2 regions of the Streptomyces sp. NPDC002537 genome follow, and region 1 is predicted to be linked to the other one. Evidence: riboswitches for the same ligand, from Rfam matches in the RefSeq annotation. Region 1 holds a riboswitch; the other holds the start of a gene.
The links. Region 1 has a riboswitch for glycine ahead of gcvT (glycine cleavage system aminomethyltransferase GcvT). Riboswitches for the same ligand answer to the same signal wherever they lie in the genome.
Positions count from the first base shown of each region.

Region 2: linked by a shared signal. The riboswitch ahead of gcvP (aminomethyl-transferring glycine dehydrogenase) and the one ahead of gcvT (glycine cleavage system aminomethyltransferase GcvT) in region 1 are both predicted to bind glycine.

Region 1 is NZ_JBSFWT010000046.1:21,323-24,814, reverse strand. Features, by position in the region: gene ACWD4A_RS21025 (enhanced serine sensitivity protein SseB) at 1-653, opposite strand, end outside; gene ACWD4A_RS21020 (AAA family ATPase) at 807-1,556, opposite strand; glycine riboswitch at 1,720-1,815, shown strand; glycine riboswitch at 1,816-1,927, shown strand; gene gcvT (glycine cleavage system aminomethyltransferase GcvT) at 1,960-3,075, shown strand; gene gcvH (glycine cleavage system protein GcvH) at 3,143-3,492, shown strand, end outside.
Region 2 is NZ_JBSFWT010000093.1:14,013-17,504, forward strand. Features, by position in the region: gene gcvP (aminomethyl-transferring glycine dehydrogenase) at 1-2,316, opposite strand, end outside; glycine riboswitch at 2,499-2,606, opposite strand; gene ACWD4A_RS30000 (PRC-barrel domain-containing protein) at 2,763-3,185, shown strand; partial or broken gene ACWD4A_RS30005 (DNA polymerase IV) at 3,191-3,492, opposite strand, start outside.

The DNA of each region.
Region 1 (3,492 bases):
GTGCGGCTGCCGGGGTCGGGCAGGTCGAGCTCGACGCCGACGAAGAGCGCGGGGTCGGCCCCCTCGACGCTGGCGAGGGCGCGGCGCGCGGTCCGTACGCACTGGGCGGCGGCGAACTCCAGCCCGGCGGCGGCGAGGAAGCCGGTGGGCTCCTGCTGCCAGTCGGGCTGGAAGAGGCGGACCCGGCCGCCGGTGGCGTCGCCGTCGAGGAGGGTGCGCCCGGCGCGGCAGAGCTCGGCGACGGCGGGCGGCGGGAGGGGCGCGCCGACGGCGCCCTCGGGGTTGACGGCGAGGCCGACCTGCGGGGGCAGGCCGCGGGCGAATTCGACGGCCGGTGCCACGGCGAAGGGCATCCGGTCGCCGACGACGCGGAGGAACTCCGCCTCGGAGCTGAACACCGGTACGTAGGCGGCGCCGTCGAGCTCCATGGTGGGGAGGTCGAGGTCGGGGCTGTCGGGCCCGCCGCCGCCCGGCAGGGGCACCCAGAGGTGGCTGCGCCCGAGCACCTCGACGATGCGGGCGCCCGCGCCGGGCACGCCCAGGGAGGCGGTGAGCACCGCTTCGAGTTCATTGGCGGGCCAGCCCTGGGGGAGGCCGCCCACGGGGGCGCCGGCCGGGGCCGCGGGCCGACCGTACTGCTCGGGGATGCTCATCTCGTCCAACCGCCGTCTCTACAAAGCCGCACCCGAACCCTAACGGTTGGGCCGACGCCGCCGCCTGCGGCCTGCGGAATTGCCCACCGGCGAGGGGCGGGCGACCGCGCTCCCGGGACAACCGGCCCGTTCGGCGGCCGAGGAGACCTCGCGTCAGCGCGCCCGGCTCCGGGGAGACCCGTCAGCGCCCCTGCGAACCACCCGTGGGGGTGCACCCGCGGAGCCGGTGAAGGTGATCCGCCGCAGCGCGTCGGCCGCCGGACGGTCCATCAGCACCACCGATCCCACGCCCCCCGGCATCCTCCCGGCCACCGCGTCGGCGACCAGCCGGGCCGCCGCCCCCCGGTGGCGGCGGAACGCGCGCGCGGAGACCGTGCGCCCGCGCGCCGCCTGGCCCGCCAGCGCGAGGCCGGGGCCGACGTCGAGCAGCAGCAGGTGGACGGTGCCGCCCCGGCGGCGGGCCTCACGGACCAGCCACCGCCGCACCCAGCCGCGCTCGCCGCAGTCGTGCACCACCCCGCTCGCCCCGGAGCGCAGGGCCCGCCGGAGGGCGGCGTAGTGGACGAGCCGCACCAGCGGCCGGTACACGGCGTACGGCAGCCAGCCCGGGGTGCGGCGCTCCAGCCGCTCGCGGGAGTCCTGGGAGTCGACGCGGCGGACGGCCGCGCCCCGCTCGTCGAGCGCGGGCACGGCCCGCCGTATCAGGGTCGTCTTCCCGCTGCCGGGCAGTCCGGAGACGACGACGAGGTCGCCCGGGGCGCAGCGCAGCTCGGCGCGGCCGCCGCCGCGCAGGTCGAGGACGCCCGGCCGCACCCGGCACTCCCCCGCCGCCGGGCCGCGCGGCGCCCGCTCCGGCGGCGCGGCCTCCGTCCGCTCCCCGTCCGTGTCCCGCGTGCGCACGATGACCGCCTTCCCCCGTACCGGGCCCCGCCCGGTCACCATCCGACTACCCACAGAACGTAAAGGAAAGGTAATGCAATTGAGAGGACGGCGGGCGGTCCGTCGCGCGCCCGTCCGTGCAATGATGTGCGCGCCAACTGCGTACCCAAACTGCATACCGGCCGCTCGAATCCACGCGGGAGAGTTCCAGCCATTGAGTGCTGGGCGCCGAAGGAGCAAGTTCCTCCCTTGAATCTCTCAGGCCCCGTACCGCGTGGGCGAGGCAGATCTGAAAAGCGGGCCGTCCTGCGCGGCGGCCCCACCGAAGGTGCAAGCCGACAGCGCGTTCGTCGCTCGCGGTGAACCTCTCAGGTTCCGATGACAGATGGGGAGGACGTCCTCATTGCCATGCCTGGGAGCCCACACCATGACTGATGCCCCTCGCCGAACCGCTCTCGACGCGCTGCACCGCGCGCTCGGTGCCACGATGACCGACTTCGCCGGCTGGGACATGCCCCTGCGGTACGGAAGCGAGCGCGACGAGCACGTCGCGGTGCGCACCCACGCGGGCCTCTTCGACCTCTCCCACATGGGCGAGATCACCCTCACCGGCCCGCAGGCCGGGCAGGCGCTCGACCACGCGCTGGTGGGCAATCTCTCCGCGCTGGCGGTCGGCCGCGCCCGCTACACCATGATCTGCGACGCCGCGGGCGGCATCCTGGACGACCTGATCGTCTACCGCCTGGCCGACCAGGAGTACATGGTCGTCGCCAACGCCTCCAACGCCCAGGTGGTGCTGGACGCGCTGACCGAGCGCGCGGCGGACTTCGCCACCGAGGTGCGGGACGACCGCGACAACTACGCGCTGCTCGCGGTCCAGGGCCCCGAGTCCCCCGGCATTCTCAAGTCCCTCACGGACGCGGACCTGGACGGCCTCAAGTACTACGCGGGCCTGCCGGGCACCGTCGCGGGCGTGCCCGCGCTGATCGCCCGCACCGGCTACACCGGCGAGGACGGCTTCGAGCTGTTCGTCGCCCCGGCCGACGCCGAGAAGCTCTGGCAGGCGCTGACCGACGCGGGCGCCGCCGTCGGTCTCGTGCCCTGTGGCCTCTCCTGCCGCGACACGCTGCGCCTGGAGGCGGGCATGCCGCTGTACGGGCACGAGCTGACGACCGCCACCACGCCGTTCGACGCGGGCCTCGGCCGGGTCGTGAAGTTCGACAAGGAGGGCGACTTCGTGGGGCGCGAGGCGCTCGCGGCCGCCGCGGAGCGCGCGGAGGGCAACCCGCCGCGCAAGCTGGTCGGCCTGATCGCCGAGGGCCGCCGGGTGCCGCGCGCCGGATTCGCGGTGGTCTCCGGCGGCGAGGTCGTCGGCGAGGTCACGTCCGGCGCCCCCTCCCCCACGCTCGGCAAGCCGATCGCCATCGCGTACATCGACGCCGCCCACTCCGCACCCGGTACAAAGGGTGTGTCCGTGGACATTCGCGGCAGCCATGAGCCCTACGAGGTCGTGGCCCTGCCCTTCTACAAGCGGCAGCGCTGATCTCTTCCCGTCTCACCTGTCAATACCCGTTGCACAAGCACCCACGCGCATCCAGGAGAATCAAGCCATGAGCAACCCCCAGCAGCTGCGCTACAGCAAGGAGCACGAGTGGCTGTCGGCCGCCGAGGACGGTGTGGCGACGGTCGGCATCACCGAGTTCGCCGCCAACGCGCTCGGTGACGTCGTCTACGCCCAGCTCCCGGCGGTCGGCGACTCGGTCACCGCGGGTGAGTCCTGTGGCGAGCTGGAGTCGACCAAGTCGGTCAGCGACCTGTACTCCCCGGTGACCGGCGAGGTCGTCGCGGCCAACCAGGACGTCGTGGACGACCCCGCGCTGGTGAACTCCGCCCCCTTCGCGGGCGGCTGGCTGTTCAAGGTCAAGATCGCGGACGAGCCGGCGGACCTGATGTCCGCCGA
Region 2 (3,492 bases), on a different contig from region 1:
CCGGACGTACGCCCAGGAGATCGGCAGGATGCCCGCGGAGCCCCAGGGTGCCGCCGAGATCGGGCCGACGCCGGTGGCCGGGCCCGCGGCCGGCTGCAGCGGGTGGTTGGGGAGGTAGGGCGCGAGGTGCGCGCGGACGCCGACCGGGCCGACGCCCGGGCCACCGCCGCCGTGCGGGATGCAGAAGGTCTTGTGCAGGTTGAGGTGCGAGACGTCGCCGCCGAACCGGCCCGGCTTGGCCACGCCCACCAGGGCGTTGAGGTTCGCCCCGTCCACGTAGACCTGGCCGCCCGCGTCGTGCACCAGCGCGCAGATGTCGCTGATGTGCTCCTCGAACACGCCGTGTGTGGAGGGGTAGGTGACCATCAGCACGGCCAGCTCGTCCGCGTACTGCGCGATCTTCGCGCGCAGGTCGTCGGCGTCCACCTCGCCGTCCTCGCCGGTCTTGACGACGACGACCTTCATCCCGGCCATCACGGCGCTGGCGGCGTTGGTGCCGTGCGCGGAGGACGGGATGAGACAGACGGTGCGCTGCTCGTCACCGTTGGCGCGGTGGTAGGCCCGGACGGCCAGCAGACCCGCGAGCTCGCCCTGGGAGCCCGCGTTCGGCTGGATGGAGACCTTGTCGTAGCCGGTGACCTCGGCGAGCCGCTCCTCCAGCTCCGTGATCAGCGTGAGATAGCCACCGGCCTGCTCCACCGGCGCGAAGGGGTGCAGCGCGGCGAACTCGGGCCAGGTGACCGGCTCCATCTCGGTGGTGGCGTTGAGCTTCATGGTGCAGGAGCCGAGCGGGATCATGCCGCGGTCCAGGGCGTAGTCCCGGTCGGCCAGGCTGCGCAGGTAGCGCAGCATCGCGGTCTCGGAGCGGTGCTCGTGGAAGACCGGGTGGGTGAGGTAGTCGTCGGCGCGCAGCAGGCCCTCGGGGAGCGCGTCCGGGGTCGCGGCGTCCAGCGCCTCGATGTCGGCGTCCACCCCGAACGCCGACCACACGGCCGTCACGAGCTCGCGGGTGGTGGTCTCGTCGCAGGCGATCCCGACCAGGTCGGCGTCGACCTGCCGGAGGTTGACGCCGCGCCCGCGGGCGGCGGTGACGACCTCGGCGGCCCGGCCCGGGACTCTCACGGTCAGGGTGTCGAAGTACGAGCCGTGCGCGACCTCGACGCCACCGGCCCGCAGCCCCGCCGCGAGCAGCGTGGCGTAGCGGTGCGTGCGCCGGGCGATCGAGGCGAGGCCGTCGGGACCGTGGTAGACGGCGTACATGCCGGCCATGACGGCGAGCAGCACCTGGGCGGTGCAGATGTTGCTGGTGGCCTTCTCGCGGCGGATGTGCTGCTCGCGTGTCTGGAGGGCCAGGCGGTACGCCTTGTTGCCGTCGGCGTCGACGGAGACACCGACGAGGCGGCCGGGGAGGCTGCGGGCGAACTGCTCGCGGACGGCCATGAATCCGGCGTGCGGACCGCCGAAGCCCATGGGCACGCCGAAGCGCTGGGTCGTGCCGACCGCGATGTCCGCGCCGAGCTCACCGGGCGAGGTGAGCAGGGTGAGGGCGAGCAGGTCGGCGGCGACGGTGACGATCGCGCCGAGCTCGTGGGCGCGCTCGACGACCGGGCGCAGGTCGCGTACGGCACCGGAGGCGCCGGGGTACTGCAGCAGGACGCCGAAGACACCGCGCTCGGCGATCTCCTCCGGGATGCCCCCGGACAGATCGGCGACGACGACCTCGACCCCGGTCGGCTCGGCGCGGGTCCGGATGACGGCGACGGTCTGCGGCAGGGTGTCGGCGTCCACGAGGAAGACGCCCTGCTTGACCTTGCCGACGCGGCGGGAGAGCGCCATGGCCTCGGCGGCGGCGGTGCCCTCGTCGAGCAGGGAGGCGCCCGAGGTGGGCAGCCCGGTGAGGTCGGCGACGACGGTCTGGAAGTTGAGCAGCGCCTCCAGCCGGCCCTGGGAGATCTCCGGCTGGTAGGGCGTGTAGGCGGTGTACCAGGCCGGGTTCTCCATGACGTTGCGGAGGATCACCGGCGGGGTGAAGGTGCCGTAGTAGCCGAGCCCGATCATCTGGGCGAGGACCTGGTTGCGGCCGGCGAGCGCGCGGAGTTCGGCGAGGACCTCCGCCTCGCTGCGGGCCCCGGGCAGGGCCGACGCCTCGGTGCTCTTGATCACGTCCGGCACGGCGGCGTCGGTGAGTTCGTCGAGGGAGCCGAATCCGACCTGGGCGAGCATCTTGGCCTGGGCAGCGCTGTCGGGGCCTATGTGGCGGCGCTCGAAGGGCGTGCCGCGCTCCAGGTCGGAAAGGGAGATGCGGTGGGCTGTCATCTGCGGAGGCCTCCTGGTCGTTTCGACCTGCGAGGGGTACCACGGCGCGGGTACCCGGACGGCCTCCCCCTCTGTCATCTCAACCTGAGAGCTTCACCGGGCAGCGGCCCGGCTTTCACCGTCGGTGAGGACGGGCTCCGGCGTTGTGCCTGACCTGGGCCCGCCCTGCTTTCCAGAGTGACCTCGTCCATGCGGTACGTGTGCCTGAGAGATTCCGGGGAGGATTTGCTCCTTCGGCGCCCCCGCAAAAGCCCGTCAGGGCTCTCGGAGGACTCTCCCGCACGGGGTCTGCGGCCACTCGCCAGCCTACCAGCGCAGGTAGGGGGCGATCCCTCGAGTGGCCGGTTCCCGCTTTGTGCCTTTTCGTTGGTGTCGAGAGGTGTTCCGGGAGGTGTTCGGGGCCCTGCCGAGGCGGCCGGGGGCATGCGCGAACCATGGGAGGAACGGTGCAGACCGATATCGATCCGCGGAATCTCATCGGCCGGAAGGCGTTCGACCGCGACGGCATGAAGATCGGCACCGTGGACGAGGTGTACCTCGACGACGAGACCGGCGAACCCGAGTGGGCGGCCGTGCGCACCGGCCTGTTCAGCCGGGACGCCTTCGTGCCGCTGGTCCCCAGCGAGGTCGTGGGCGACACGCTGCGCATCCCGTACGAGCGCGCTCTGATCAAGGACGCCCCCGATTTCGGCGTCGGCCGCCATCTCTCCCCCGAGCAGGAGCTCCAGCTCTACCGCCACTACGGGCTCGCCCTCCCGGCCGGGGACACCCCCTCCACGCCGGGCGTCGAAGCGGGACGGACGGACTCCTCCGGCACTTCCGGGCGGACGGAGGAGGGGCTCGGTACGGTCAACGGCTCGGCGGGCTGAGCGGCCCGTATCAGCGGCAGGGGATCGGCCGGTTCGAGCGCGGGGTCGTCGACGGCGAAGGTGCGCACCCTCCCGGGCTCGGACCAGGGCTGCTCGAACCGGACCGTGACGCGGCCGACGCCACTGCCCTGGATCCAGCCCGCCCCGAACTCGGCGTGCCGGACGTCCAGCCCCGGCAGCCAGCGCCGCGCCGGCGCCTCGACGGCGGCCGCGGGCCGTTCCGGCTCCTCCCCCGCGGTCTGCGGGGTCTCCTCGTCGGCAGCGGCCGCCTCGCTCGCGGCCTGGGCGAAGAGGTCCTCCTGGGTGT